3 regions of the Streptomyces sp. SID8374 genome follow, and region 1 is predicted to be linked to each of the others. Evidence: riboswitches for the same ligand, from Rfam matches in the RefSeq annotation. Region 1 holds a riboswitch; each other region holds the start of a gene.
What was found. A riboswitch is a leader RNA that binds a small molecule or an ion and turns the genes downstream of it on or off. The one in region 1 is predicted to bind cyclic di-AMP.
Positions count from the first base shown of each region.

Region 1 (10,274 bases):
TGTATGAGCGTCGGCGACGACGGCGCGAGGCCGGGCCCCTCCGGCTCCTCCGACTCGAAGGGCCGGACCGCCGACCCGGACGACGACACGACGGCCGGATCCGGCGACGCCGGACACCGTGGCGGTGACGCCCACACCCACTCCGACGGGGACCCCTCCGACCGCAAGAGCCCCAAGGGGAAGCCGAGCCCGGAGGCGTCCGGGAGCGCTGTGCCGTCGGACACGTCGAAGGGCCCGCGCCCCCAGCCCGGCGCCCCTCACCCGCCGCGCCCCGGCCATCCGGCGCCCCCCACGCCTTCCACGCCCGGCCCGGGGGAGCCGCCGCCGGTCGTTCCGGAACCGCCCGCCCCGCAGCCTTCCCCCGACCCGGACCCGGACCCCGAACCGGAGCCCACCGAACCCTCCGAGCCGCCCCCTTCCGCGTCGCCCGCCGCGCAGCTGCGGACGCAGTCGATGGGGGGTGCGGAGGAGAGTAGGCCGTTGCGGACGCCGGAGGCATCACCGCAGGTCAGGCCGGTGTAGCCGGAGGCGGGAGGGGGCCGGGTTGCGCAATGCGGGTGAGGGTGCGTATGGTGGTAGATCGTTTGATCCCATTGCCCGGCGCCGACACAGAAGAGCGCCGTGTGGCGCGTACTCTCCCTTGCCGTGGCTGGACCGCATTGAGGCGGTCGAAATTGCGAATCACGGAGTTACGGGCGCGTGCCGAGACTCCGGAAGGTTTCGCATTTCGCATGTCAATTTCCAGTTCTGACCACACCGTCATGCCCGAGAACATCGACAACGCCGAGCTCACCGAGCTCGTCGAGGCCGCTGTGACCGAGGCCCCCGCCGGCGCCACCACCGCAGCCGAGAAGGCTCCGGTGGCCGAGAAGGCGGCCGAGAAGTCCGTCGCCGACTTCATCACCGAGGACAAGCCGACCGAGGCGCCCGCCAAGACCGAGGCCGCCGCCGAGGCCGAGACGGACGAGGCTCCCGTGGCGGAGACCGACGCCGAGCCGACCGTCACCTTCGGCGACCTGGGCCTGCCCGACGGCATCGTCCGCAAGCTCGCGCAGAACGGTGTGACCGCCCCCTTCCCGATCCAGGCGGCGACCATCCCGGACGCCCTGGCCGGCAAGGACATCCTCGGCCGTGGCCGTACGGGCTCCGGCAAGACGCTCTCCTTCGGCCTGCCGCTGCTGGCCACGCTCTCCGGTGGCACCACCGAGAAGAAGAAGCCGCGCGGCATCATCCTCACCCCGACCCGTGAGCTCGCGATGCAGGTCGCGGACGCCCTCCAGCCGTACGGCGACGTGCTCGGCCTCAAGATGAAGGTCGTCTGCGGCGGTACGTCGATGGGCAACCAGATCTACGCGCTGGAGCGCGGTGTCGACGTCCTCGTCGCCACCCCGGGCCGGCTGCGCGACATCATCAACCGTGGCGCCTGCTCCCTGGAGAACGTCCAGGTCGCCGTCCTCGACGAGGCCGACCAGATGTCCGACCTGGGCTTCCTGCCCGAGGTCACCGAGCTGCTGGACCAGATCCCCGGTGGGGGGCAGCGGATGCTCTTCTCCGCCACCATGGAGAACGAGATCGGCACGCTGGTCAAGCGCTACCTCTCCAACCCGGTGACGCACGAGGTCGACAGCGCCCAGGGCAACGTCACGACCATGTCGCACCACGTCCTCGTCGTGAAGCCGAAGGACAAGGCGCCGGTCACCTCCGCCATCGCCGCCCGCAAGGGCCGCACGATCATCTTCGTCCGCACCCAGCTGGGCGCCGACCGCATCGCCGAGCAGCTCATCGAGTCCGGCGTGAAGGCCGACGCGCTGCACGGCGGCATGACCCAGGGCGCCCGTACGCGGGTCCTGGAGGACTTCAAGAAGGGTTACGTCAACGCGCTCGTCGCGACCGACGTGGCCGCCCGCGGTATCCACGTGGACGGCATCGACCTGGTCCTGAACGTGGACCCGGCCGGTGACCACAAGGACTACCTGCACCGCTCGGGCCGTACCGCCCGGGCCGGCAAGTCCGGTGTCGTCGTCTCGCTGGCGCTGCCGCACCAGCGCCGCCAGATCTTCCGCCTGATGGAGGACGCGGGCGTCGACGCCTCGCGCCACATCGTCCAGGGCGCGGGCGTCTTCGAGCCGGAGGTCGCCGAGATCACCGGCGCCCGTTCGCTCACCGAGGTCCAGGCCGACTCCGCGAACAACGCCGCCAAGCAGGCCGAGCGCGAGGCCGCCGACCTGACGAAGCAGCTGGAGCGCGTCCAGCGCCGCGCCGTGGAGCTGCGCGAGGAGGCCGACCGCCTGGTCGCCCGTGCCGCGCGCGAGCGGGGCGACGACCCGGAGGCAGCGGTGGCCGAGGTCACCGCCGAGGCGGAGGCCGCCCTGGTGGCCGCCATCTCCGTCCCCGAGCAGCCGGCCGCCCGCGAAGAGCAGCGCCGCGACGAGCGGGGCAACTACGAGCGCCGCGACAACCGCGGTGGCGACCGTGGCGGCTACCGAGGCGGCAACGACCGCCGCGACGACCGCCCGTCCGGTGGCTTCCGCTCCGGTGGTGGCGACCGTCGCGACGACCGTGGTGGCCGTCCGTTCGAGCGTCGTGACAACGACCGCCCGTCGTTCAACCGCGACCGCCGCGACGAGCGCCCCTCGGGTGGCTTCCGCTCCGGTGGTGGCGACCGTCGCGACGACCGTGGTGGCCGTCCGTTCGAGCGTCGTGACAACGACCGCCCGTCGTTCAACCGCGACCGCCGCGATGACCGCCCCTCCGGCGGCTTCCGCTCCGGCGGCGACCGCCCGACCGGTGGCTTCCGCTCGGGTGGCGGTGACCGTCGCGACGACCGTGGTGGCCGTCCGTTCGAGCGTCGTGACAACGACCGCCCGTCGTTCAACCGCGACCGCCGTGACGAGCGCCCCTCGGGTGGCTTCCGCTCCGGCGGCAGCGACCGCCCGTTCAACCGCGACCGCCGCGACGACCGCCCCGCGGGCGGCTTCCGCTCGGGTGGCAGCGACCGCCCGACCGGCCGTCGTGACGACCACCGCGGCGCCAACACCGGTACCAACACCGGCACCTTCGGCCGCCGCGACGACAAGCCGCGCTGGAAGCGCAACGGCTGACCCCGCACCGGCCGCTTCCCGGCCGGCCAGGTCCGCCTGACAGACCGGCAGGGCCCGTACGCCACCGAACCGACTCGGTGACGTACGGGCCCTGTTGCTGTTCCCCGCGCCGCCCCCACAGGGGCGCGAACCGGCGCGAAAGGGACGCGACGGGGGCGTGACAGGGGCGTGACCGGGGCGTGACAGGGCCCGACACCGATACCGGATCGGCTGCTGGGATCGGGCGGGCTATGCTCGTGGGTGATGTTGCAGGGGCCGTTAGCTCAATTGGTCAGAGCAGCGGACTTTTAATCCGTTGGTTGTGGGTTCGAGTCCCACACGGCCTACCGACACGGCACCGGGCGTACGCCCGTGACATGCGAGGAAGCGCCCCCATCCGGTTCTGCCCGGGCGGGGGCGCTTCGGCGTTCTCACCCCCACACCCGGTCCAGGAACCGCGATCAGCGGTGCGATGGCGGGCAGTTGGTCCTCCAGGGCGAAGTGGCCCGTGTCGAACAGGTGGAGTTCGGCGTCGGGTACGTCGCGCAGGTAGGCGCGGGCCCCGGGCTCCGGGAAGAACGGGTCGTTGCGGCCCAGGTGATCAGGGTGGGCGGGGTGTGCTCGCGTAGCCAGGTCTGCCAGTGCGGGTACTGCTCCACGTCGCGGTGGTAGTCGACGACCGGGCCCGCAATCCGCTCCGGGTGGCGCAGGGCCAGCCGGGAGCCGACGGGGGCGCCGAAGTCGAAGACGTACAGCACGAAGCGGGTCAGGCCGAGCCGTTCCGTGAAGCCCTCGGTGATGTCGGCGAGGCGGTCGAAGGAGTACGTGAAGCCGGCGGGGGCCTCCGTGTGGCCGAAGCCCGGGTAGTCCGGCGCGATCAGCCGGTGGTGTGGTGCCCATCGCGTCGCTCAGGCGCCGGAACTGGTGCGAGGCCGACGGGAAGACGTGCAGCAGCAGGAGGGCCGGGGCGTCGGGCGGTCGGGGACCGACTCGCGGTAGAAGACCCGGACGCCTTCGACGTCCACGTGGCGGTGGGGGTGCTTGGCGGTGACGCTCAATCGGGCGCTGGCTCCAGCGCCATCGCACCGGCTGACCCCGCCGACCCCGCAACGGGGTGTGGTCGGAGTGGCCGCTCCGATGGCGTAGAGTGGTGTTTACCGACGCGGGGTGGAGCAGCTCGGTAGCTCGCTGGGCTCATAACCCAGAGGTCGCAGGTTCAAATCCTGTCCCCGCTACTGAAGATCCAGGCCCGGTACGCAGATCACTGATCGCGTGCCGGGCCTGAGTCGTTTCCGGAGCCCGACGCTTTCCGGCTTGACCTTGACGCAGCGTAAAGATCTAGCGTTTCCGGCATGGAGTGGTCCATCCAGGAAATCGCCAGAAGGGCCGGCACCACGAGCCGCACGCTCCGGCACTACGGGGACCTCGGTCTCCTCACGCCGAGCCGGGTCGGGAGCAACGGCTACCGCTACTACGACCAGGACGCCCTCGTCCGGTTGCAGCGCATCCTGCTGCTGCGGGGGCTGGGGCTGTCCCTGCCCGCCATCAAGGGGGTGCTCGAAGGGCAGCGGGACACGGCCGTGGCGTTGCGGGCGCATCTGCTCCTGCTCGAACAGGAACAGGAGCGCATCGGGCGGCAGATCGCCTCGGTGCGGACCACTCTCCACAAGACGCAGGAGGGGAGGGAACTCATGGCCGAGGAAGTGTTCGACGGGTTCGACCACACCGCTCATGAGCGGGAGGTGACCGAGCGCTGGGGGCGTGAGGCGTACGAGAAGGGCGACCGGTGGTGGCGTTCGCTCGGGGAGGCCGGGAAGCAGGCATTCCGGGACGAGCACGACGCCATCGCGCGGGACTGGGGGCGGGCCAGGGAGGCCAGGGTCCGTGCCGACAGCGAGGAAGCGCAGGGGATCGCTCGGCGGCACTGTGCGTGGCTGTCCACGACGGTCGCTCCCAGCCGGTCGTACGTCATCGGGCTCGGCGAGATGTATGTCGCCGATCCGCGCTTCGGAAAGAACTACGATCGCTACGGGGACGGCACCGCCGCCTTCGTACGGGATGCACTGACGATCTACGCGGAACAACGGCTCTCCGGCTGACCAGGGGAGCGCAGGGGTTCCCGGCCGCTTTTTCCCCCTATTTGGCCGACGACGAGTCGCCGCACGGCGCGGCTCCGGGAAGCCTGGACGGGGCGCGGTACCGTCCGCAGCCGTGGCCGGACCGGGCAGGAGTGCACAGGTGGGGATGGCGGAGAAGGGGCGCGGACGCGTGACGGGGAGCTTCGGCCTCCCGGGGCGCGGGCTGTCCGGCTCCGGGCGGGGCAGGTCCGGCTCCCCGGGAGGTTCCGCGGGGCGAGGGAAGCCGGGAAGTTCCGCCGGGCGCGGGAAGCCGGGAGGGTCTGCGGGGCGCGGGAAGCCGGTGGTGGCCCAGAACCGGGGCACCCGGCGGTTCGTCCGGCTGCTGCCGGTGCTGCTGATCGGCGGCGGGCTCCTCTTCGACTCGCTCGCCCCGCCCAACTTCACCGCCGTGCCCCTGTTCGTGGCCGCGCCGCTGATCGCCGCGCCCTTCTTCTCGCTCGCCAGCACCATCCGTACGGGTGTGGCCTCGGTCCTCTCCGTCATCGCGATGCGGCTCTCCGACGGGACGTCCACCCAGGTCGTCCCGGTCATCGAGATGATCACGGTCCTCACCGCCGCGGCCCTGGCCCTCGTCATCAACGGGGTCGTGCGCCGCAGCAACGAGCAGCTGGCCTCGGCGCGGGTCATCGCGGAGACCGCCATGCGGGCCGTCCTGCCGACCCCGGCGGAGCGGATCGGCGGGCTCCAGGTGGCGGCGCGGTACGAGGCGGCGCAGGCGGACGAGTTCGTCGGCGGGGACCTGTTCGCGGTGGCGGACACCCCGTACGGCGTACGCCTGGTCGTCGGCGATGTGCGCGGCAAGGGGCTGGACGCCGTGGAGGCGGTGGCGGTGATCATCGGGGCGTTCCGGGAGGCCGCCGAGCAGGAGCGGTCCCTGGAGGGCGTGGCGCAGCGGCTGGAGCGGGCGCTGGCGCGGGAGGGGACGCGGCGGTACGGGCTGGACGCCATGGAGGGGTTCATCACCGCCGTACTGGCCGAGATCCCGCCCGGTTCGGCCTCGCTGCGCCTCGTCAACCGCGGCCACCCCGAGCCGATCCTGCTGCACGCGGACGGGGCCCTGGAGGTCCTGGCGCCGTCCGTGCCCGCGATGCCGCTGGGGATGGACCTCGGGGTGTGGCCGGACCGGTCCGACGAGTGGGAGATGCCCCCGGGGTCGACGCTGCTCGCCTTCACGGACGGGCTCTCCGAGGCGCGGGACGCGCACGGGGTCTTCTACGACCCGGCGGCCCGGCTGCGCGGCCGGATCTTCCCCGGCCCCGAGGAGCTGCTCTCGGCGCTCACCGACGACGTACGGCTGCACACCGGGGGCCGGTCGACGGACGACATGGCGCTGCTCGCGGTCAGCCGGCCGGCGGAGGGGCAGCCGCCGCGGCGTACGACGGTGAAGATCGTCGGCCGGGGCGATGACACGGTGCGTAATTGAAGGGCGCCGCTCCGCATAACAGTTGACACACCATCAGAAAAAGAGGTGTGGGCGAGGGGTCGTCAAGTCGTCCGATTCGGGCCGCTTGTGGACGGTAAGTTCCCGCCGGAGCCGTTAATGATCAACAGGAACAGCTTGGAATCGGGCCCGTCTGTCTATTAACGTTCGATAACGCAGCGCGGTCGTCCCAGCCGTCGTCAGAGACGGCGCCGTGCGCGAGCGCCGAATCCCGCAAGGGAACCGGGGAACCACCTACATGGGGTGAATCGGACGCCTGTGTCTCGTGAGAGGCGGAGGGGTCCGTAGGAGACCTTCCTGCTCCGAACCCGTCAGCTAACCCGGTAGGCGAGAAGGAAGGAAAGGAGTGCGCCCACGTGGCGTCCAACAAGCCTGCCCCTGAGGCCCCGTCACCCTTCACTGCCGATGGCCTCGGTGGTCCGGAGCGGACGTGGGAGGAGTGGAACCCCACCGCGGAGTCCGTCCGTCCCGTGCGCGGCAAGCACCGCGTGGCCAAGCAGCGAGGCCTCGCCCGCAGCTCCACGGTCCTCGGGGTCGGCGTCATAGCGGCTGTCGGTGCGGGTGGCATGGCCACCGCCCAGTCCAAGCCCCCGGTCTCCATCTCCCTTCCCGATTCCATCGCGGACAACCTCCCCGACGCCAAGTCCCTTCCCGGTGTCGGGGCCTTCATGTCCGACGAGGCCGAGGCCGCCCCGGTCACCGCCGCCCCGCTCACCACCGCGGGCATCACGACCGCCGAGGCCGACCAGGGCACCACCGACGCCGGTGAGGCCCTGCGCGCCCGCATCCTCCAGCAGGCCGAGCAGCAGCAGGCCAGCGCCGACGCCGAGGCCAAGGCCGCCGAGGAGAAGGCCGCGGCCGAGAAGGCCGCCGCCGACGCGAAGAAGCAGCAGGACGAGGCCGAGGCCGAGGTCAAGGCCAAGCTCGCCGCGGAGAAGAAGGCGGCGGAGGAAGCGGCCGCGAAGAAGGCCGAGGAAGAGCGCCTCGCCAAGCTCCGCGCCAGCTACACCCTGCCCACCTCGTCGTACACGCTCACCTCGACCTACGGTCAGTCCGGCGCGATGTGGTCCTCGGGCCAGCACACCGGCCTGGACTTCGCCGGGGCGGCCGGATCGCCGCTCAAGGCCGTGCACAGCGGCACGATCACGTCGGCCGGCTGGTCCGGTTCATACGGCTACCGCACGGTCCTCCAGCTGGAGGACGGTACGGAGATCTGGTACGCCCACCAGTCCTCGATCGACGTCTCGGTCGGCCAGAAGGTCAGCACCGGCGAGACCATCGGCCGCATGGGCGCCACCGGCAACGTGACCGGCGTCCACCTCCACCTGGAGGTCCGCACCGCCGGCGGCTCGGCCATGGACCCGGCCGCCTGGCTGAACAGCAAGGGCCTCTCCGTCTGATCCGTCCGAGGAGCCCTGATCCCTCTGAGGAGCCCCGATCCCTCCGAGGATCCCTGATCCGTCCGAGGGTCCCGCTCCGTCCGAGGGTCCCGCGCTCCTTGCAGGTGCGCACCCCTCGCAGGGGCGTACGCACCACCCCGAAACCCCGGCAGCCCTGACGCTCACCCCCCGACGTCAGGGCTGCCGGTCTCTCCGGCGGAGTGCGGGCGGATGGAATATCCGGCTCCGGCACCGTCGTTGAACACCCACATGACTTCTCTGCGCACCCTCGGCAGCTCCGACCTCCAGGTCTTCCCCCTCTCCCTCGGCGGCAACGTCTTCGGCTGGACGGCGGACGAGGACCAGTCCTTCGCCGTCCTCGACGCGTACGCCGCGGCCGGCGGCAATTTCGTCGACACCGCCGATGCCTACACCGCCTGGATCGAGGGCAACCACGGCGGCGAGTCGGAGACCGTCATCGGCAAGTGGCTCGCCTCGCGCTCCAACCGCTCCGACATCGTCGTGGCCACCAAGGTCGGCGCCCACCCCGACTACAAGGGGCTCTCCGCCACCACCATCAAGGCCGCGGCCGAGCAGTCGCTGCGCCGCCTCGGCACCGACCACATCGACCTCTACTACACGCACTTCGACGACGAGACCGTCCCGGTCGAGGAGATCATCACCGCCCTCGACCAGCTGGTGAAGGACGGCAAGGTGCGCCACATCGCCGCCTCCAACATCAGCCCGGAGCGCCTCCAGGCGTCCCTGGACTTCTCCGAGCGCGAAGGCCTGGCCCGGTACGTCGCCCTCCAGCCGCACTACAACCTGGTCTCCCGGGACACCTACGAGGGCCCGCTCCAGGAGACCGCCGCCCGCGCCGGGCTCGCGGCCGTACCGTACTTCGCGCTGGCCGCAGGCTTCCTCACCGGCAAGTACCGCCCGGGCGCGACCGTGGAGAGCGCCCGCTCGGCCAAGGCGGGCGAGCACCTGGAGTCGGAGCGCGGCCGCAAGGTGCTGGCCGCCCTCGACAAGGTCGCCGCGGAACGGGACGCCGAGATCGCCACGGTCGCCCTCGCCTGGCTCGCCGCCCGCCCGACGGTCGCTGCCCCGATCGCCTCGGCCCGCACGGTCGACCAGCTCCCCGCCCTGCTGGCCGTCGCCGACCTGGAGCTGACGGACGCGGAGCTGACGGCGCTCACGGAGGCGTCGGCCTGAGCCGGACCGCCTGAACCGCCTTACGGGGGAGGCGGGGTGGGGCCGTAGGGGGTGTGGTGGCCGTACGGAGGTTGCTGCGGGGGCGGGGCGCCGTAGCCGTACCCGGTTCCGTAGCCCTGCCCCTGCCCGTAGCCGTAGCCCTGCCCCTGCCCGTATCCCTGGCTCTGCCCGTAGCCGTACCCGTACCCATATCCGTACGGCGTCTGCATCGGCATCGGCGGCCGGGGGTACGGGCGCGGGCGCGGGGCCGTGCCGGTCATGTGGGCCGCGTGGGTGAGGGCCGGGGCGGCGATGTCGCGGCGCTGCCAGAGGTGGTGCAGCAGCTCCCGTTCCCGGGCGGCGAAATCCGGGCCCACCGCGTCGTGGCGGGCGCGGCGGCGCAGGCCGGCCAGGGTCGTCGCGAACGACTCGTACTCGGCGACCGCGCGGGCCGCCGCCCGGCCCCGGGAGCGGTCCTGCTTGCCGTGCCAGTGGCGGGCCAGGTCGCGGGCCACGCCCCGGGTCCGCATCGAGGAGAGCGCCAGGGGCTCGGCCGGGGTCAGCCAGCCGGCCGTGGCGTACGCGGGGAGTTCGGCGGCGAGCGTCCGCAGCTCCCGCCTCCGCCACCAGACCGCCAGCCAGGTCACCAGCGCGAAGACCGGGACCATCACCACCCCGTACACCGCGTAGAAGCCGTACGGGCCGAAGGCCGACGAGCCGTTCCACAGGGCGTGCAGGCCCATCGCGGAGACCAGGCCGAGCACCGGCAGGGCGATCCGGCGGACCCGGTGGTGGCGGGCGCTGATGGCCGCGAAGCCGAAGCCGAGGCCGGTGAGCACCGTGAACAGCGGGTGCGCGAACGGCGACATCACGATCCGTACGAAGAACGTCCCGGCCGTCACCGAGGCGATCCCCGAGCTGCCCAGCTGTTGGTCCTCGTCGAACGCGTTGCCCAGGTAGAGGATGTTCTCGGTGAAGGCGAAGCCCGTCGCGGTGAAGCCCGCGACCACGATGCCGTCGACCACGCCCCGGAACTCCCGCC
Region 1 is NZ_WWGH01000001.1:3,532,773-3,543,046, reverse strand. Features, by position in the region: gene GTY67_RS15435 (hypothetical protein) at 1-522, shown strand, start outside; gene GTY67_RS15430 (DEAD/DEAH box helicase) at 762-3,101, shown strand; tRNA gene GTY67_RS15425 (tRNA-Lys) at 3,354-3,427, shown strand; partial or broken gene GTY67_RS15420 (alpha/beta fold hydrolase) at 3,512-4,138, opposite strand; tRNA gene GTY67_RS15415 (tRNA-Met) at 4,242-4,315, shown strand; gene GTY67_RS15410 (MerR family transcriptional regulator) at 4,433-5,179, shown strand; gene GTY67_RS15405 (PP2C family protein-serine/threonine phosphatase) at 5,319-6,641, shown strand; cyclic di-AMP (ydaO/yuaA leader) riboswitch at 6,852-7,004, shown strand; gene GTY67_RS15400 (M23 family metallopeptidase) at 7,016-8,059, shown strand; gene GTY67_RS15395 (aldo/keto reductase) at 8,309-9,253, shown strand; gene GTY67_RS15390 (PrsW family intramembrane metalloprotease) at 9,274-10,274, opposite strand, start outside.

Region 2 (10,274 bases), on a different contig from region 1:
TTGCGCAGCAGCCGGCGGGGCGGGTCCAGCCGCTCGGGCCGGCAGTTGATCTCCACCGCCGTCCCCGCCTCGGCACAGGCCGCGAAGACCCGGTCCGCGTCGAACTGCGACTGGGGCCTGCCGCGCCCCGACAGCAGACGCCCCGTGCAGTGGCCGAGCACATTGGCCTGCGGATGGCGTACGGCCGCCTCCAGGCGCCGGGTCATCGGGGCCGCGTCCATCCGCAGCTTGGAGTGGACGGAGACCACCACCACGTCCAGCTGTTCCAGCAGCTCCGGCTCCTGGTCCAGCGAACCGTCGGGGAGGATGTCGCACTCGATCCCCGTCAGCAGCCGGAACGGCGCCCACTCCTCGTTGAGCCGCGCCACCACCGCCAGCTGCTCCCGCAGCCGCTCCGGCGACAGGCCGTTCGCCACCGTCAGCCGGGGCGAGTGGTCGGTGAGCACCGCCCAGTCGTGCCCCAGCTCCGCCGCCGTCCGGCCCATCTCCTCGATCGGGCTGCCGCCGTCCGACCAGTCGGAGTGGAGATGGCAGTCGCCCCGCAGCCGGGACAGCAGCTCCTGGCCCTCCTCGGGCGCGGGTTCGGCGGACGCCTCGTCCTCCAGCCGCTCCAGATAGCCCGGGACCTCACCCGCCTGGGCCTCCTGGATCACCTGGGCGGTTCGAGGGCCGATGCCGGTGACCCGTTCCAGGGTGCCCGCCGCCACCCGCTCGGCCGCCTCTCCGGGGGCCATCGCGGTCACGACCTCGGCGGCCGTCCGGAAGGCCTTCACCCGGTAGGTGGCGGCCTGCGAGCGCTCCAGCAGGAACGCGATACGCCGCAGAGCGGTGACGGGGTCCATCGGCACCTCCAGGTCGGAACGGCGGCCGCCCCGCAGGTCACCCGGCCGGGCCGCCTGTCCTCAGGATGGCCGCAGCGGTGCCGGAACGGCCACCGCACCCGCCGGTATCAGGAGCCGGGCGAGGCGTCGGCCTCCTCCGTCCCCGCCACCCAGCGCCCGGTCGTGAAGTCGTAGTCGTGGACGGGCCGCCCCGGCGCGCCACTCGTACGGAACGGCTGCCCGCCGTCGTCGATCCGCACCGTACCGGACCGACCCCCGCCGCTCCATCGCAGCTCCACCACCCAGTCGCAGTCGCAGCGGGCCGTACGTCCCGTGACGAGCAGGACCTCGGGGTCCGAGGCCGAGACGCGATACGGGAAGGAGACCGCCGGGATGGGCTCACCCGTGTCGTTGCCGGGCACCGAGCGGGCCACGGGGCGCTGAGCGTCGAGATCCACGTCGAACATCCGTGGGGTGAGTGCCCCGCCGCACCCAGAGCTCATCCGGTGCACCCGCCCGTCGGCAGGCTCCCGCCGCGCGACCACCCGGATCCGCAGCGCCTCCAGGACCACCGCCTGCTCACCCGTGCCCTGGAGAGTGATCCGTACGCCGGTCTCTCCCGCGTGCACCGCGCCGAGCCCCTTCGCCCAGGCCTCCGCGTCGGCCTCGGCCGGCGGCGGCGGGACGGCGCTCGGGGGAGGGGCGACGAGGTAGGCGTGCCCGCAGCCGTACCGCCAGACGTGGTCGTCGACGGTCCAGGTGAACGGGGGAGCGGTGGGCTTCGCCACCGGGGGCGGCGGCTCTGGGCGATCGGGCCGCGAGGGGTTGCCGAAGGCGGCGATCAGGACGAGCGCCAGGGCGGCGACGGCGGCGCAGGCGGCGAGGGGCGGCACCCACCGGCGTACGACAGGGGAGCGGGGCGTTGGGGGCGCGGGCACGGGCCGGTGCTCATCTCGCCGTACCGGAGCGCTGGGCGCGGGTGCGGTCGACGGCGGGGAGCCGCCGAGGGCCCCCGCAACCGGCTGCGCCGGGGCCAGGCCCTCGGGAGGAGCCGGGGCGGCCGGAGAGCCTGCCTGGTCGGCACCCGGGGCCGCCGGAGACCCAGCCCCCTCGCCCCCCGGGGCCGCGGCCCCCTCGGCACCAGGGCCCCCCGCCCCCGCCCCCTCCTGCCGCTCCACCCGTTCCGCGTCCGCCCGGAGCCACAGGCGGTGGAGGGTCTGCCGTTCCTCGCCCGTGCGGCCGCACAGCCGGGCCAGGCGCTCCACCGGGGCGAACTCCGCCGGTACGGTCCGGCCCGTGCAGTACCGGTGGAGCGTCGAGGCGCTGACCCCGATGCGTCGGGCGAGGGACGCGTACGTCCGGCCCGAACCCTCCCTCAGCTCCCGCAGCCGCTCCGCCAGCGCCTCCCGTGCGGGCTCCTCGTCCGCTTCCCGCTCGCCCACCACCCGATCGACCTCCCCGGCCGTTCCGGGGCGCGTTCCACCCCACCGTGAACACCCACGTCACCGGGGGTGGGACGGTTCCGGGCCGGCCGGAACCCGTGTCGTCCTTGTCGCCGCCCGATGGCCCGCCCCACGCTGGTGCCGCACCACCCGATCCGACCGATCGACCACCTGAACGGGGAGTTCATCCATGCGCACCACCCGCACGCTCCGCACCGCCCTCCTGACCGCCGCGGTCGCGGGCCTCGCCGCCACCGCACTGCCCATGGCACCCGCCTCCGCCGCCCCCGCCGCGCCGAAGCTCCTCTCCGCCGGGCAGTGGCCCGCCTCCCTCACCCCCTGGACCGCCGGGCCGGTGCGGAAGGGCCTGCCCGAGGACGGCTCCGTCTGCACGGCGGGCACCACCCAGGCCAAGGGCACCCGCCACCGGGACTTCCGTACCGAACTGGACACCGGGGCCCGGCAGACGGTCACCGTCGCTCCCACCACCGCGAAGGCGAAGGCGCTCGCCGCCGACCTGCGGACCGCGCTGGCGACCTGCCTGGAGCGGCTGAAGGAGCAGGAGCCCGGGCTCGAAGGCGCCAGCCGGTACCACGGCCGGGTGAACGTGGAGGAGGGCGCGCACATCTACAGCATCGACACCTCCTACCCGGAGGCCGGCTCCACCGACATCGGCCTGTACGCCGTCGGCCGGGACGGCCGTACCGTGACCGTCCTGGAGTGGGGACAGCTGGGTGACCTGGACGGAGCCCCGCTCCAGGGGTTCAGGAAGACGACCCGCACCGCCGTCGCCAAGCTGCACTGAGACCCGTCGGCGGAGCGGCCGGCACGGGGTTCCGGCCGCTCCGCCGACGTGCGCTGCCCCCTCTGCCGGGAGCATCCTGGCTGTGTGACCCGGCACGATGCGACCCGGCCCACCCCGTCCCCCGGAAGCGGGGCCGCGGCCGGGCGAGACGACGGCGGCCGAGTACCGGACGAGCTGTCCCTCGTACTCGCGCAGGGGGTCGTCAGCGCCGTCGAGTCCGCCGGGGGATACGCGGGGGGCATCTACCTCCGCTCCGGTACGCCGGGGCTGCTGCGCCTCGCCGTCCTTGCCGGACTGCCGGGGCCGCTGTTCCGGCCCTGGTGGCGGATGCATGTGAACCGGCCTTTCCCCGTCTCCGAGGCCTACCGCACCGGGCGGCCCGTGCTGCTCGCCGACGCGGAGGAGGCCATGCGGCGCTTTCCGCAGCTGATGGCGGGACTGCCGTTCCCGTTCGGCTCGCTGTGGGTCCCGATCACCGGCCCGCAGGGCAGCGTGGGCGTGATGGCCGTCCTGCGGGCCGCCACCCCGGGCGAGGAGGTCGCCGCCGCCGACGGGGAGCGGCTGCTGGGGCTCGGCCGCCGGCTCGGCGCCGCGCTCACGGACCTGGATTCGCGGTCCCTCCCCGTGGTCTGGGAGAAGGAGCCCATCCCCGTCCAGCTGCCGGCCGCCCCCGCGCCCCCGGTGCGCGTAGGCAGCTTCGACTGGGACCTGCACTCCGGCTCCCTCACAGCCGACGACGACCTGTGCGCGATCTTCGGGACCGAGCCCGCGGAGTTCCCCGGCACCGTCGACGCCCTCGCCGGACGCCTCGTACCGGAGGACGTGTACGGGCTGTGGGCCCTGGCCCGGCAGGCGGTGGAGTCCGCCGATCCGGTGGTCCGCCGGATGCGGCTGCGCGGCCCCGACGGCCGGTACCACCTGCTGGAGCTCTCGGGCCGCTGGACGCACCCGGACGGGGAGAGCGCCGAGAGCCATCTGAACGGCTTCGTCGTCGACTTCGGCGCGGGGCCCGTCATCGCGGAAGCGGCGGACCGGCTGCCCCGGGGGATCGTCTCCCTGGACCGGATCGGGCGCATCACGTACGCCAACGTGCTCGCGGAGGAGCTGCTGGGCCGCCCCCGCGCCGAGCTGGTCGGCCATGTCGTCTGGGAGGCGCTGCCGTGGTTCGGACATCCGGCGTACGAGGACCACTGCCGGGCGGCCCTGATCTCCGACGAACCCGTCCACTTCCTCGCCCGGCGGGCCGAGTCCGTCTGGCTGTCGGTCTCCCTGTACCCGGGTCTTGACGGGCTGAGCGCGGTCTTCCAGGCCACCGAGCAACCGGCGTACACGCCCGGCTCCGTCACCTCGCCGGGTCTGGGCATCGGCTCCACCGCCGACCGGTCCTCCGCGCTCTACCGCCCGGTCGCCCTGGCCATCGCCCTCACCGAGGCGGTCACGGCCCGCCAGGTCTCCGCCGTCGTCACCGAGGAGCTGCTCCCCGCGTTCGGCGGTAGGCAGCTCGCCATCTACCTGCTGAGCGAGCGTCACCTCCACCTCGCCTGGGAGACGGGGTTCCCCAAAGGGTTCCTCGACCGCTTCGACGGGGTCGGACTCGACGTCTCCATCCCCGGTGTGGAGACCCTGACCACCGGCCGCCCGATCTTCTTCGAGTCCATGCAGCGCCTGGCCGACGCCTACCCGGGCATCCCGATGGAGACCGACATCGGCGCGCGGGCGTTCCTGCCGCTGATCGCCTCGGGGCGGCCCGTCGGCTCGTGCATCCTCGGCTTCGACCGGCCCCGCGGGTTCAGCCCCGAGGAGCGCACCGTCCTGACCGCCCTCGCCGGGCTCATCGCCCAGGCTCTGCAACGTGCGCAGCGGTACGACAGCGAGTCGGCGCTCGCCCGGGGGCTCCAGGACGCCCTGCTGCCGCACCGGCTGCCGGAGGTCGAGGGGGTCGACACCCTCGGGCGCTATCTCTCCGGCACCCAGGACATGGAGGTGGGCGGCGACTGGTACGACGTCATCGAGACCGGCGACGAACTGGCCCTGGTCATCGGCGACGTCCAGGGGCACGGTGTCTCGGCGGCCGCCACCATGGGGCAACTGCGCAGTGCGGTACGGGCGTTCGCCCTGAGCAACCATGACCCGCAGGAGGTGATGAGCGGGACGAACCGGCTGCTCATCGATCTAGACCCGGGACAGTTCGCCAGCTGCTGCTACATCGTGCTGGACCCGCTCACAGGGCGGGCCCGTGCCGTACGGGCGGGCCATCCGCAGCCGGTACTGCGCCACCCCGACGGCCGGACCGAGGTGCTGGACCTGCCCGGCGGCATCGTGCTCGGCATCGACGGGCAGGCGGCCTACCCCGTCACGGAGCTGCGACTCGACCCGGGCGATGTGCTGGCCCTGTTCACCGACGGGCTCATCGAACGCCCCGGGACCGACATCGACGAGGGCATCGAACGGCTGCGCGCCACCATCGCCGGGGTCGGCTCCGTGCCGCTGGCCCAGCTGGCGAACCGGGTGATCGGGGAGGCCAGACAGGCCACGGACCGCCCCGACGACATCGCGATCCTGCTGGCCGCCCGCTGGACGCACGTCCCGGAGAAAGCGCCGCCGCCCGCCCGGGAGGCCGCCCCGCCGGACCTGTGGCGGACGTTCCGCGGGCCGGGCCCGCAAGGCGCGGAGAGTGCCACGGACCCGGCCTGAGGAGTGACGGGACTGATCAGGCGCCGGAGGCGTCCAGCATGCCCTCGCGCTCCACGACCTTGATGCGCTCACGGCCCTGGGCCGCGCCGAGCGCCTGCTCGTGGGCGTCCAGCTTGTGCCAGCCCTCCCACGTCGTGTAGCGGACGTTCCGGCTCTCCAGGAAGGCTTCGACGGCCTCAGGAGCGGGCGTAGCCGGTTCGGGCAGACGGCCGGCGGCGCGGTCCTCCAGCAGGCAGGCGACCGTCTCGTTGGCGTCGCCCTTGGTGTGGCCGATCAGACCGATCGGGCCGCGCTTGATCCAGCCCGTGACGTAGACCGAGGCCATGTGCTCGTCACCGGCGATGACGCGTCCCGCCTCGTGCGGGACGGTGCCGGAGGCCACGTCGAAGGGGAGCTTGGGCAGCTCCTCCGAGTAGTAGCCGACGGCGCGGTAGACGCTCTGCATGTCCCAGTCGGTGAACTTCCCGGTGCCCCGGACGTTGCCGGTGCCGTCCAGCTCGGTGCGCTCGGTGCGCAGCGCGGTGACCTTGCCGTCCTCGCCCAGGATCTCGACCGGGGACTCGAAGAAGTGCAGGAAGAGCTTGTGCGGGCGGTCGCCGACATCGCGGATCGCCCAGTTCTCCAGGGTCTGCGCGACCATGTTGGCCTGCTTGTTCTCCCGCCGGGTGGCGATGGAGCCCTCGTCGTACTCGATGTCCTCGGGGTTGACGATGACCTCGATGTTGGGCGAGTGGTCCAGCTCCCGCAGCTCCATCGGGCTGAACTTGGCCTGCGCCGGGCCACGCCGCCCGAACACATGCACCTCCAGCGCCTTGTTCGCCTTGAGGCCCTGGTACACGTTGTCCGGGATCTCGGTGGGCAGCAGCTCGTCCGCCGTCTTGGCCAGCACCCGGGCCACGTCCAGCGCCACGTTGCCGACGCCGAGGACGGCGACCTTTTCCGCCGTCAGCGGCCAGGTGCGCGGGACCTCGGGGTGGCCGTCGTACCAGGAGACGAAGTCGGCCGCGCCGTAGGAGCCGTCCAGCTCGATGCCCGGGATGTCGAGGGCGCGGTCGGCCTCGGCGCCGGTGGAGAAGATCACCGCGTCGTAGAAGGACCGCAGGTCGTCCAGGCCGATGTCGTTCGGGTAGCTGACGTTGCCGAAGAGGCGGATCTGCGGCTTGTCCAGCACCTGGTGCAGGGCCTTGACGATGCCCTTGATCCGGGGGTGGTCGGGGGCCACGCCGTAACGGATCAGGCCGAAGGGGGCGGGCATGCGCTCGAACAGGTCGATCGAGACGCCCGGGTCCTGGCAGACCTCGGATTTGAGCAGCGCGTCCGCAGCGTAGATACCGGCAGGGCCGGCTCCGACAATGGCGACGCGGACGGGGCGTGTCATGGCGTGGTGATCCTTAAGGCGGGCGAACGCGGGCAGGTACAGCGTACGTCGGAGGTAAGGGTTGGCTTACTAGTCTCCACCCCACACCGTAAGCCCTCGGCCGGCGAGACCCTCGAACCGGCCTACGGAACCGCCCGATAAGTCCGTTTCTGCGGGGCGGTATGGGTGATTTGAGTCTTTTGGACTTCTCTTCCATAAAGGGGCTATTGGGGCCGTTGAGCTATTTTGGCCGCGCCTGTTTCGGCCACCTCCGCGCGAAGTGGTGAGCGTCACGTCCGAGGGTGCGGACGCAGAAGTGGAGGGTTCGGTTCCCTTCTGTGCGAAGAAAGTTGACGACGCGGCGGAACGGGTGGATCCGGGAATTCCTGAATTCGATCTTGCGGAGAAAGGTCATCCGGAATTCGGGGCTTGTTCTGTCCGGCGCTTTTCGCCTACGGTCACGCTCAATCCGGATGGAACGCCGAATCCTGCCGCCGTCCGGGAAACCGAAACCCACTCACGTACGGCAGGAGCGGGGGACCCAGGTAAGCCGCCGATCCGGTATCCGGAACGGCTAGGGGTGAAGTCGCATGTCCATGCGGCCAGACATCTCCCGTCTGAACCCGACAGCTCACCTCGTAGGCGCCGGAGAGGAAATTCCCCATGCCCGCACAGGGTAAGCACCGCCGTCCCAAGTCCGTCTCGCTGAGCCGCGGCATCGCCGCCGTGACCACGGGTGGAGCCGTTCTGGCCCTCCCGGTGCTCGGCGCCACCACCGCATCCGCCGCCCCCGCGCACTCCGTCGCCGCGGAAAAGGCGGTGGCTCCCGTCTCCGTGACCGCCCAGGCGAATTCCGTGACGAAGGCCGCGCCCGTCAAGCATTCCGTGGTGTCCGGCGAAACGCTTTCCAAGATCGCCCGCGAGCATTCCGTCAGCGGCGGCTGGAAGAAGCTGTACGAAGGCAACCGCAAGGTCGTCGGCGAGAACCCGAACCTTATTCACCCCGGTATCACGCTGACCATCGGCGCCAAGGCTGCCGCCCCGTCAGACGCCAAGGCCGGCAAGGCTGCCGCCCGCACCGCCACGACGGAGCGCGCCGACCGCTCGGAGCGCACGACGGCCGCTCCCGCCGCCGCCCCGGCCGCCGCCGCTCCCGCCACGTACACCAACGATCTCGATGGCTGGATCAAGGAGTCGCTGGCGGTCATGGCCCAGCACGGCATCCCCGGCAGCTACGAGGGTATCCACCGCAACATCATCCGCGAGTCCTCGGGCAACCCGAACGCCATCAACAACTGGGACTCCAACGCGGTGAAGGGCACCCCCTCCAAGGGCCTGCTCCAGGTGATCGACCCGACGTTCCAGGCGTACCACGTGCCCGGCACCTCGACCGACAGCTACGACCCGGTCGCCAACATCACCGCCGCGTGCAACTACGCCGCGGACCGGTACGGCTCGATCGACAACGTCTTCGGCGCCTACTGATCCCCGTACGCGCGCACGCCCGAGGGGCCCCGGACCACACCGGTCCGGGGCCCCTCGGCGTACCGGGAAGTTACCCCCAAGTTTCTAGTGACTTACCACGCGATCGACAGTAGAACCTGTTGCACTCTGTCGAGAGTGAGGGATGTCACATGAACGACACCACCCCGCACGGCAACGCCCCCAAGGGTGTATCGCGTCGAAGATTCATCACTGGAACAGGTTCTCTTCTCGGGGTCGCGGCGCTCGCCGGATCCACCACACCGGTCTGGGCCACGGCCCGCGCGGCGGCGGCCCCGATCGGTTCCGGCGCCCATGTGCCGGTGCTGATCGTCGGCACCGGATACGGCGGCTCGGTCGCCGCCCTCCGGCTCGCCCAGGCCGGCACGGACGTCCACATGGTCGAGATGGGCATGGCCTGGGACACCCCCGGCGCGGACGGCAAGATCTTCGCCAACACCACCAGGCCGGACGACCGCTCCTTCTGGCTGCGCACCCGGACCAAGCAGCCGCTGAGCAACTTCCTCGGCTTCCCGATCGACAGATCCGTCAACCGCTACACCGGGATCCTGGACGCCGAGGAGTTCGCCGGCATCACCGTCTACCAGGGGCGCGGTGTTGGAGGCGGGTCGCTGGTCAACGGAGGCATGGCCGTCACGCCCAAGCGGGAGAACTTCGCCGCGATCCTGCCGTCGGTCGACGCCGCGGAGATGTACAGCACCTACTACCCGCGCGCCAACGCGGACCTCGGCGTCACCACCATCGACCCCGCCTGGTTCGACAGCGTCGACTGCTACCAGTACGCCCGGGTCGGCCGGAAGCACGCGCAGCGCTCGGGCTTCCCGTTCCTCTTCGTGCCCGCCGTGTACGACTGGGACTACATGAAGCAGGAGGCCGCCGGGACCGTACCCAGGTCAGCGCTGGACGCCGAGATCCTCTACGGCAACAACTACGGCAAGAAGTCGCTCCAGAAGACCTACATCGACCGGATCAGGGCCACGGGCCGGGTCACCATCACCCCGCTGCACAAGGTCACCCGCGTCTCCCCGGCTTCCGGCGGCGGCTACACGGTCCTCATCGACCAGCTGGACACCACCGGCCGGACCACCGCCACCAAGACCGTCACGGCGGACAAGGTCTTCTTCGCGGCAGGCAGCGTCGGCACCAGCAAGCTGCTCGTCGGCCTCAAGGCGACCGGAGCGCTGCCCGCCCTCAACAACGAGATCGGCAAGGGCTGGGGCGACAACGGCAACGTCATGTGCGGCCGGGCCAACCACCTCTGGGACCCGACGGGGAAGGTGCAGTCGTCCATCCCCACCGGCGGCATCGACAACTGGGACGCAGGCGGAGCGTTCGCCGAAGTCGCTCCGCTGCCCACCGGCATCGAGACCTGGGCCTCGTTCTACCTCTCGATCACCAAGAACCCCCACCGGGCCCAGTTCACCTGGAACGCGGCGGCGGGGAGGGCCGAACTGAACTGGCAGACGGCGTGGAAGCAGCCGTCCATCGATGCCGCGAAGACCATCTTCGACAAGATCAACCAGAAGGAGGGGACGATCTACCGCACGGACCTCTTCGGGACCTACAAGATCTGGGGCGACCACCTCACCTACCACCCCCTGGGCGGCGCGGTCCTGGACAAGGCCACCGACAACTACGGCCGGCTGCACGGC
Region 2 is NZ_WWGH01000002.1:2,200,661-2,210,934, forward strand. Features, by position in the region: gene GTY67_RS33025 (PHP domain-containing protein) at 1-842, opposite strand, end outside; gene GTY67_RS33030 (helix-turn-helix transcriptional regulator) at 950-2,263, opposite strand; gene GTY67_RS33035 (hypothetical protein) at 2,454-3,068, shown strand; gene GTY67_RS33040 (SpoIIE family protein phosphatase) at 3,153-5,762, shown strand; gene GTY67_RS33045 (FAD-dependent oxidoreductase) at 5,779-7,140, opposite strand; cyclic di-AMP (ydaO/yuaA leader) riboswitch at 7,589-7,779, shown strand; gene GTY67_RS33050 (transglycosylase SLT domain-containing protein) at 7,783-8,604, shown strand; gene GTY67_RS33055 (GMC oxidoreductase) at 8,754-10,274, shown strand, end outside.
Region 2: linked by a shared signal. The riboswitch ahead of GTY67_RS33050 (transglycosylase SLT domain-containing protein) and the one ahead of GTY67_RS15400 (M23 family metallopeptidase) in region 1 are both predicted to bind cyclic di-AMP.

Region 3 (10,274 bases), 2.9 Mb from region 1:
ACCACCACTCCCCCGCCCTTCGGTCACAACTCCGTCACCAACGGAACATCTGGCTCCTGCGGGTGCACCCGGCTCACTAGCGTCGCTCCTCCACGAACTTCCTTGGGGGACCGATGAATTGGAACGACCCGCAGCACCCGTCACGCCAAGCGGACTGGGGGCCTGGTGTCACCGTGCCGCCGCAGAGCCCTTCCACCGGGCCGCGTTGGGCCCGTAAGCGCGTCGTACTCCCGGCCGCCGGTGTGCTGTTCCTGCTCGGCATCGGGATCGGTGCCACCGGTGAGCAGCCGGAGACCGTGCGGACGGCCGCGGTGAAGAAGGCGGAGCCGGGGCCGACGGTGACCGTCACCGTGACGGAGACCGCGAAGGTCACGGTGACGGCCGACCCGGAGCCCGCCCCGACGGTCACGAAGATCAAGAAGGTGCGGGTGACCGTCACCGCCCCGCCGCCGGAGCCTGCCGCCGAGGCGCCCGCCCCGGTCCAGGACGATGACGACGACGCGGGCGGGGCGTACACGTACTACAGGAACTGCACCGCCGTCCGCGCCGCGGGCGCCGCCCCCATCAGGAGGGGCGAGCCCGGGTACGCCTCCCACCTCGACCGCGACGGTGACGGAGTCGGCTGCGAATAGACGCCCACCGCCCCTCCTGGATGCCGCGAACGCGAAAGCCACGCCCCTCTTCTGTACGTCCTGTACATTTTTGACGGGGCGTGAGCGCGGACCGGCCTGCGCCGCCCCCGCGTTCCGTCGCGCACCCAGGAGAGGGGCTCCGCCATGATCCGACCCGCCGCCCGCCACGTCCTGCCCGAGTTCACCGAACGCACCCCGTCCGGGACCCGGACCCAGGACCCGTACTCCAAGCTCCTGTCCGAGCGGATCGTCTTCCTCGGGACTCCGGTCGACGACACCGCGGCGAGCGATCTGATCGCGCAGTTCATGCACTTGGAGCACGCCGATCCGGGCCGGCCGCTCTCGCTCTACATCAACTGCCCCGGCGGCTCGTTCGGGGCCATGGCGGCGGTCCACGACACGATGCGGTTCCTGACGTGCGACGTGGAGACCTTCTGTCTGGGGCAGGCCGGCTCCTACGCGGCCGCCCTCCTGGCGGCCGGAACGCCGGGACGGCGACATGTCCTGCCCGGCGCGCGGGTAGTCATTCGGCAACCCGCACTGGCGGAGCCGGTGCGGGGCCGGCCGTCCGACCTGGAGATCCACGCGCGCGAACTGGTGCGCACCCGCGAGCTGTTCACGGCGATGCTGGTCCGCCACACGGGCCGGACCGCCGAGCGGGTCACCGCCGACATCGAACGCTCCACCATCCTCGACGCGCAGGCCGCCCTCGCCTACGGGCTGGTGGACCACGTCGTGGAGAACCGCACGCTCCCCCAGCCGCCGCACGACGCGAGGTGAACCGCCCATGGAGCCACCGGAGTTCCCGCCCCTGCCCGCACTGACCCGCGCCGAGGGCGAGTTCATCGACCGCTATCTGGCGGTCCTGGACCAGGTGGGCCGGATCAACCCGGCACACGGCGGCGACACCTACAGCGCGCTGCGGGCGGCGCAGGCCCTGGCCTCCGGGGCGGCGGCCCTGCGCGACGCGCTGGCCCTGATGCATGAGCGCGGCGAGCGGCAGATCCACGCGGCGACGCTCGTACGGGCCCTGCGGGTGCTGGACGGCGAGCGGCGGGCGGGCAGGGTCGCCGTGCCGCCGACCCCGAACTGAGCCGCGCCGCGCGCCGGGAGCGCATTACGGGAGCGGGGCGGTCGCCCCGCCGTGCGACACGCCCGGTCCAGCGATCAATTTCCCTCGCTCGTTCGGCGTAGGGGATCACCCGCGCGAGCGACGGCCCAACTTGCGTCCGACGCGCGGGCTGTACTCGAAATGCCCCCTTTCGTCGCTGGTACGAGGGTGTGCGCCGGGCTCGTCGGCGGGCGCGAATCCGCCCCGTCCACCCGAACGGTTCAGTGGTGAGGAGACTCACAAATCACTGTTTCGACTCGGAAATCCGGCACTTCGTGAGTCAAGATCCCTGGGACGACAAGCCCCCGCCGCCGCGGCGGGGCGGTCCGGGTGGACGCCGAGTCCTGCCGCTTCCCGGATGACTGGTCGACAGGAGTGGATCGGCAGGAGTGGAGGACCCAAGCACAACGGGCCGACCGGGAGACCGGGAAGCCCTCGGGGTGAAGCCGCGTGAAGCGGCCGGGCAACTTCGCCAGCCCGAACCCGACAGGTCATCCTTCACAGGCGGCTGACGAAGGGTTGCGCATGTCTGCGCAGGTTCATGTCCCGTCTCTGTTCGCCCGGGTCGGTACGGCTTCCGTACTCACCCTGGCCGTGACGTCCTCGATGCTCGCACCAGGTCTGGTCAACGATGCCGAGGCCGCCACCCATTCGACGAAGGCGCTCAAGATCGCCGCGTCGAAGAAGGGCGCTCCTTACAAGTACGGGGCCACGGGTCCCAGCCGGTTCGACTGCTCGGGGCTGACTCTCTACTCGTTCAAGAAGGCCGGGAAGAAACTCCCCCGCACGGCACAGCAGCAGTACAACAAGACCAGCCGTATCGCCGCATCGAAGCGGAAACCCGGCGACCTGGTCTTCTTCCATTCCGGGCGCAGCGTCTACCACGTGGGCATCTACGCCGGGGGAGGCAAGATCTGGCACTCCCCCAAATCCGGGGACGTGGTCCGCAAGGCGAAAATCTGGTCCAAGAGCGTCTGGTACGGACGGGTCCGCTGACCCACCGACCGGACGCTCTTCCCTTGCGGGCGGTACGGGCACATCTGCCGGCGCCGCCCGCGAGGGCCCCGGCGCCCCTCAGCGCAGAAGGGGCCCGGTCACCAGCGCCAGGCCCAGACCGGTGAGCGCCACACCGCTGCCGCCCTCGATCGCCCGGGCGGTACGCGGCCGGCGCAGCCACCGGCCCAGCCGGTCCACGAGCAGGGCCACGGCCGGGAACCAGACGAGGGCCAGAGCCACCACGAGGGCGGCCAGCAGGAGCGTCCTGGGCAGCGGCGGCTGCCCGTCGGGGACGAACTGCGGCAGCAGGCTGAGGAAGAGGACCGGCGCCTTCGGGTTGAGCGCGTTGGTCAGGAACCCCTGACGCAGCGCGCGCCCGAACCCCTCGGGCCCCTCCGGCGGTACCCGGTCCGGCGTACGGCCCTTCTCGGAGGCCCGGCGCCGGAGCGCGTACAGCCCGCTGATCCCGAGGTACAGCACGTACGCGCCGCCGAGCAGCTGGACCGTGCGGAAGAGGACGGGCATCGTCACCAGCACAGCGGCGAGCCCCGCCACGGCGAGCGCGGTGTGCACGAGCAGCCCCCCGGCGACGCCGAGCGCGCTGGCCAGGCCCGCGGTGCGGGAGGCGAGGGCGTTGCGTACGACGACGGTGAAGTCGGCGCCGGGCAGCGCCACCATTCCGGCGGCGACCCCGGTGAAGGCGATCAGTTGTGCGTCCATGGGGTCCAGCCTGGACCTGCGGAGCCTTTAGCGTGTACTAGCAATCTTCTGGGGCCGGCTAAAGGAACGCTTCATGTACGACCCGACGCGGCTCGCCGCACTGGTGGCGGTCGCCGAGACCGGATCGATCACACGGGCCGCCGCCCACCTGGGCTACACCGCGCCCGCGCTCTCCCAGCAGCTGGCCAAGCTGGAGCGCGAGGCCGGGGCGACGCTGCTGGTGCGCCACCATCGCGGGGCGCGGCTGACGGCCGCCGGTGAGCTGCTGGCGGGCCGGGCGAGGCGGGTCCTGGACGAGCTGGACCAGGCGCGGCACGAGCTGGCGCAGCTGGCCGGGCTGTCGGGCGGCAGGCTGCGGGTGGGGACGTTCACGACGGCCGGGGTCCATCTGCTGCCGCCGGTCCTGAGCGCGTTCCGGCGGGCCCACCCGGAGGTCGATCTGGCCGTCACCGAGTACGAGCCGCCGGGCGGGATCGCGGCGGTGACCGAGGGCGAGGTGGACCTGGCGCTGACCCACACCTACGAACCGGCGGTGGCGGACCCGCCGCCCCCGGGCGTCACCGTGGAGCCCCTGCTGGTCGAGGAGCTGTTGCTGGCGACCGCCGTCGGGCACCGGCTCTCCGAAGGCACCGGACGGCTGCCGGTCGCGGAGCTGGCGGGCCGGCCGCTGATCAGCTCCGCGCCGGCGCATCCGCCCCGGCGCGGGGTGGAGAGCGCGCTGGCGGCGGCGGGCGCCGCACCGGCGGTGGTCTGCGAGTCGCCGGGCTACGCACTGGTGTGCGCGCTGGTCAGCGCCGGGCTCGGCGTGGCCGTGGTGCCGGAGATGGTCGCGTCGCTGTCGCCCACGCCGCTGGCCGTCCGGCGGCTTGAGCCCGCGGACTTCCGCCGGACGATCTCCGTGGTGCACCGCGGCGACCGGGCGACCGCCGCGGCGGCGACGCTCCTCGCACTGCTGCGGAGCGGGTACGGCCGGGCGGCGGCCCGCTGAACCGTGGCGGCCCCCTGCACCACGGCAGCCCTCTGCACCGTGTCAGCCCCTTGAACGGTGGCGGCCTTCGCGAACCCTGTCGTCAGCCCTGGACCGCCACCGCCCAGGGCAGCGCGATCCAGACCGTCTTGCCGCCCTCGGCCGTCGGGACGACCGTGAGCCGCCCGCCGTACTCCTTGGCCAGCGCCCGGATGATCACCATGCCGCGCCCGTTGTCCTGCCGTACGGCGGCGGGCAGCCGCTGAGGCCACCGGGGGTGACTGTCCGTCACGCCCAGACGCAGTTCCTCGTCGCGTTCCAGGCGCAGATCCACGGTGAAGGTGGGCGACTGGCCGAAGGTGTGCTGGACGGCGTTGGTGGTGAGTTCGGAGATGATCAACCGGATGGTGTCGGCGAGATCCGTGTCCTCGGAGAGGCCCCATTCGGCCAACGTCCTGGCCACATATCTGCGGGCCGAGGAAACCGAGGCCGGATCGCTCGGCAGGGTGACGGTTGCTTCCTGATGGTCTGCCATGGCGACGCCGTCCCTTTCGCGCCCCGGCCGACCGGCAGTCGGCCAGGATTGTGCTTCGCGCCAGACTGCCACTGTTGAAGCTCGCTGTAACGATGTTCGACCAAGATATGCATATATCTGTCGCTCGAAGCGGTGAATTCGGGCCCGCACAACCGGGGCGGAGGGCACACTGACCCCCTTGCGGGCCCGAACCTTGCGGTGCGTGTCGGACCCGTCCCGTTCCGTTCCGCACAGCGCGAGGAGACCTGGATGCTGCACGGCCCCGTCGTCCGACGGCGGAAGCTCGGCGAGGAGTTACGGAGTCTGCGGCACGCCTCCGGACTGACCAGCCGGGACACGGCGCGGCTGCTCGGCTGGCACCAGTCGAAGGTGAGCCGTATCGAGACCGGCGCCAGCGGGGTCAGCCCCCAGGACGTGACGCGCCTCCTCGACGTCTACGCGGTGCGCGACACCCAGCTGCGCGCCCTGCTCGAAGTGCTCGCCGGGTCGGCGGGCGGCGGCGGCTCGGGGTGGTGGCACGCCTACCGGGGCCTGATCCCGCCCCAGTACCGCGACTTCATCAGCCTGGAGTCGCAGGCGAGTACGGTGCGGACCCTGGAGACCTCGGTGGTGCCGGGGCTGCTCCAGACCGCCGGTTACGCGCGGGCGGTGACCCGGGCCTCGCTGGACGGCTTGCCGCCGGACGACCTCGACTCCCTGGTCGAGGTGCGGCTGACCCGTCAGAGGGTGCTGCGCGCGAAGCCGCCGCTGCGGTTCACCGCCGTCCTGGACGAGGCGGTGCTGCACCGGGAGGTGGGCGGCCCCGAGGTGATGCGGGATCAGCTGCACCATCTGACCCAGGTGGCTCAACTCCCGCACGTGGAGCTTCAGTTGCTGCCGTTCTCCGTCGGCGGGTATGTCGGACTCACCTCGCCTTTCGTTATCTTCTCCTTTCCGAACATTTCTGATCTGGATGTGGTCGTTCTTGACCACTTGACGAGTAGCCTCTATCTGGAGCGGAAAGAAGACCTCGACGCGTACAGCTCGGCCTTCCGCACCTTGCAGACACACGCACTGACCCCGGATCGATCGCTGGAACTCGTCGCCGCGATCCGCCGCGGCCTCCGCTAGACCGGCAACCCGACAGGACGTCCGACTCTGCCCGAGGGGGGCACCATGTCCGACCGTCTCGCACCGCACCCGTCGTCACCCACCCCCGAACCACTGCTGTGGCGCCGCAGCAGCCGCTCCACCGGAATGAACAACTGCGTGGAGACCGCACGGCTGTACGGCCCCGGGCCCGGCGGCGCGCTCCTCGCCGTACGCGACTCCAAGGACGTGGACCGGCCGCCGCTCCGGTTCTCCGCGACGGCCTGGACCACCTTCGTGGCCGGGCTGGACCGGCAGCACATCAGCTGAGCGGAGCCAGGGCCTCCCGGGGAGCGGTCGCGACGATCGTGGCCACCGCGCCGGTGATCTGCTCCTCGGTGAGGTCCGCCCGTGCGGTCAGCCGCAGCCGGGAGATGCCGTCCGGCACCGACGGCGGCCGGAAGCACCCGACCGCCACTCCGGCCGACCGGCAGTCGGCCGCCCACGTCACCGCCGCGTCGGCGGAGGGTGCCCGGACGGAGACGACCGCCGCGTCGGGCCGGACCGCCGTCAGCCCGGCGGCGGTGAGCCGCCCGTACAGCGTGGTGGCGACCTCCCGGGCCCTGGCCGCCCGTTCCGGCTCCCGGCGCAGCAGCCGGAGGGCGCCCAGCGCGCCGCCCGCCGCCGCCGGGGCGAGGCCGGTGTCGAAGATGAACGTACGGGCGGTGTTGACCAGGTGGTCGATGACCCGGGCCGGTCCGAGGACCGCACCGCCCTGGCTGCCCAGCGACTTGGAGAGCGTGAGCGTGGCGACGGTCCCCGCACCGCCCGCAAGTCCGGCGGCGGCGAGGGCGCCGCGTCCGCCGTCGCCGAGGACGCCGAGGCCGTGCGCGTCGTCCACTACCAGGGCGGTGTTCGCGGTGCGGCACACCTCGGCCAGCGCGGCGAGCGGGGCCGCGTCCCCGTCGACGGAGAAGACCGAGTCGGTGACGGCGAGCGCCCGCCCGTCGTGTCCCTGGAACGCCTTGGCCACGGCGTCCGGATCGGCGTGCGGGACGACGGCGGTCTCCGCGCGGGATAGCCGGCAGCCGTCCACGATGGAGGCGTGGTTCCCGGCGTCAGAGACGATGAGCGAACCGCGCCCGGACAGTGCCGTGAGGGCCGCCAGGTTGGCCGCGTAGCCGGAGGAGAGGACGAGCGCCGCCTCGAAGCCGCAGAAGTCGGCGAGTTCCCGTTCGAGTTCGGCGTGCAGCTCGGTGGTGCCGGTGACCAGCCGGGACCCCGTCGCGCCCGCACCCCAGCGGTGGGCGGCGGCAGCGGCGGCGTCGGTGACCTTCGGGTGCCGGGTGAGGCCCAGGTAGTCGTTGCTCGCGAGGTCCAGGAGCCCGGCTTCCGCGCTCCTCGGGCGCAGGGCCCGGACGAGCCCGGCCTCGGCCCGGCGGCGGGCCTCGTCGTCGATCCAGTCGAACGGGGCGAAGGGCGGGGCGAAGGACATAGGGCGGTCCCTTTTGTAGGCAGCTCACAGACCCTAGCGGGGTGCGCAGCAGGTCAGGGTGTGGCAATACACACACCCTCGCCCACGTCTCCTGTCCGGTTCCTCCTTGGCTGGAGACGGTGCCGTAAGCCAGGATCATCTTTCATGGACCTGCTGAACACGCTGGTGGACAAGGGGCTGCGGCGCGAACTGCCGACCCGCGAAGAAGCGCTCGCCGTGCTGGCGACCTCCGACGACGACCTGCTGGACGTGGTGGCCGCCGCGGGCAAGGTACGCCGCCAGTGGTTCGGGCGGCGCGTCAAACTCAACTACCTGGTCAACCTGAAGTCGGGGCTCTGCCCCGAGGACTGCTCGTACTGCTCGCAGCGGCTGGGTTCCAAGGCCGGGATCCTCAAGTACACCTGGCTGAAGCCGGACGAGGCGTCCAAGGCGGCGGCCGCCGGGGTCGCGGGCGGGGCCAAGCGGGTCTGTCTGGTGGCGAGCGGGCGCGGGCCGACGGACCGGGACGTGGACCGGGTCACCAAGACCATCGAGGCGATCAAGGAGCAGAACGAGGGCGTCGAGGTCTGCGCCTGCCTCGGTCTGCTCTCCGACGGACAGGCCGACCGGCTGCGTTCGGCGGGCGCCGACGCGTACAACCACAACCTCAACACGTCCGAGGAGACGTACGGGGCGATCACCACCACCCACACGTACGCGGACCGGGTGGAGACCGTGCAGCAGGCCCAGGCCGCGGGCCTTTCGGCGTGTTCCGGGCTGATCGCCGGGATGGGCGAGAGCGACAAGGACCTGGTCGACGTCGTCTTCGCGCTGCGGGACCTGGACCCGGACTCGGTGCCGGTGAACTTCCTCATCCCGTTCGAGGGCACGCCGCTGGCCAAGGAGTGGAACCTCACCCCGCAGCGCTGCCTGCGCATCCTCGCCATGGTCCGCTTCGTCTGCCCGGACGTCGAGGTCCGGCTCGCGGGCGGCCGCGAGGTGCATCTGCGGTCGATGCAGCCGATGGCGCTGCACCTGGTGAACTCGATCTTCCTCGGTGACTACCTGACCAGCGAGGGCCAGGCGGGCCAGGCCGACCTGGACATGATCGCGGACGCCGGCTTCGAGGTGGAGGGCCAGGGCACGACCACGCTGCCGCGCCACCGGGCCGACGCGCTCGCCGGGGGCGGTTGCGGTTCGCAGGCCACGCCGGAGGCGGCGGGCTGCGGTTCGCACGGCGGCGGTGGCGGCTGTGGTTCGCACGAGGCATCCGGCGGCGGCTGCGGGCCGTGCGGTGGCCATGGCGAGCCGGAGACCGTCGCGGGCGCCGGGGAGAGCGTCCCGGCCGGTGCGGCGCGTACGGATCTGGTGGCGGTCCGGCGACGCGGTGCGGGGACGGATCTCGCGCCCAATGCCTGAGCCGTACGACCCCGAACCCGGCGGGCCTGCCGAGCCGAAGCCGTACTCCCCCGACGAACTGCGGGCGCTGGACCGCGCGCACGTCTGGCACCCCTACGGTCCGATGCCCGGCCGGCAGGAGCCGCTGATCGTGGAGTCGGCCTCCGGTGTACGGCTCCGGCTCGCCGAACCCGTCGAGGGGCAGCGGGAGTTGGTGGACGGCATGTCGTCCTGGTGGTCGGCGGTGCACGGCTACAACCACCCGGTCCTCAACGAGGCCGCGCGCGGCCAGCTGGACCGGATGAGCCATGTGATGTTCGGCGGGCTCACCCATGAGCCCGCCGTCCGGCTGGCCACCCGGCTGGTGGAGATCACCCCCGAGCCGCTCCAGCACGTCTTCCTGGCCGACTCGGGGTCCGTGTCGGTCGAGGTCGCGGTCAAGATGTGCCTGCAGTTCTGGCGTTCGGCCGGGCGCCCGGAGAAGCGCAGGCTGCTGACCTGGCGCGGCGGCTACCACGGCGACACCTGGCAGCCGATGTCGGTGTGCGACCCGGAGGGCGGGATGCACGAGCTGTGGTCGGGGGCGCTGCCCCGGCAGGTCTTCGCCGACGCCCCGCCGGACGGTTTCGACGCGCAGCCCGACCCGGACTACGTACGCCGTCTGCGGGAGCTGATCGCCCGTCATGCCGACGAGGTGGCGGCCGTGATCGTGGAGCCCGTGGTGCAGGGAGCGGGTGGGATGCGGTTCCACTCCCCCGCCTATCTGCGGGTGCTGCGCGAGGCGTGCGACGCGTCGGACGTCCTGCTGGTGTTCGACGAGATCGCGACCGGTTTCGGGCGGACGGGGAAGCTTTTCGCCGCCGGGCACGCCGGCCTCTCGCCGGACGTGATGTGTGTCGGCAAGGCGCTGACCGGCGGTTATCTCACGATGGCGGCGACGCTGTGCACCTCGCGGGTGGCAGAGGGGATCTCGCGCGGCGAGGTGCCGGTGCTGGCGCACGGCCCGACGTTCATGGGCAACCCGCTGGCCGCCTCGATCGCCTCGGCCTCGGTGGACCTGCTTCTCGGGCAGGACTGGGAGGGCGAGGTGGCGCGGATCGGCGCGGGACTGCGCTCCGGTCTGGCGTCCGCGTCGGATCTGCCCGGAGTCGTGGACGTACGCGTCCTGGGGGCGATCGGCGTCGTCCAACTCGACCACGAGGTGGACATGGCGGCGGCGACCCGGGCGGCCGTGCGCGAGGGCGTGTGGCTGCGGCCGTTCCGCGATCTGGTGTACACGATGCCGCCGTACGTCACCGGGGACGACGACGTACAACGGATCTGCCGGGCCGTGTGTGCCGCGGCTCGGGAGGGCTGACATGACGATTCTCGTG
Region 3 is NZ_WWGH01000001.1:627,186-637,459, forward strand. Features, by position in the region: gene GTY67_RS02750 (excalibur calcium-binding domain-containing protein) at 114-632, shown strand; gene GTY67_RS02755 (ATP-dependent Clp protease proteolytic subunit) at 777-1,412, shown strand; gene GTY67_RS02760 (hypothetical protein) at 1,420-1,725, shown strand; cyclic di-AMP (ydaO/yuaA leader) riboswitch at 2,079-2,265, shown strand; gene GTY67_RS02765 (C40 family peptidase) at 2,269-2,739, shown strand; gene GTY67_RS02770 (LysE family translocator) at 2,818-3,459, opposite strand; gene GTY67_RS02775 (LysR family transcriptional regulator) at 3,533-4,447, shown strand; gene GTY67_RS02780 (ATP-binding protein) at 4,530-4,961, opposite strand; gene GTY67_RS02785 (helix-turn-helix transcriptional regulator) at 5,211-6,071, shown strand; gene GTY67_RS02790 (DUF397 domain-containing protein) at 6,117-6,359, shown strand; gene GTY67_RS02795 (8-amino-7-oxononanoate synthase) at 6,352-7,524, opposite strand; gene bioB (biotin synthase BioB) at 7,669-8,922, shown strand; gene GTY67_RS02805 (adenosylmethionine--8-amino-7-oxononanoate transaminase) at 8,915-10,258, shown strand; gene bioD (dethiobiotin synthase) at 10,260-10,274, shown strand, end outside.
Region 3: linked by a shared signal. The riboswitch ahead of GTY67_RS02765 (C40 family peptidase) and the one ahead of GTY67_RS15400 (M23 family metallopeptidase) in region 1 are both predicted to bind cyclic di-AMP.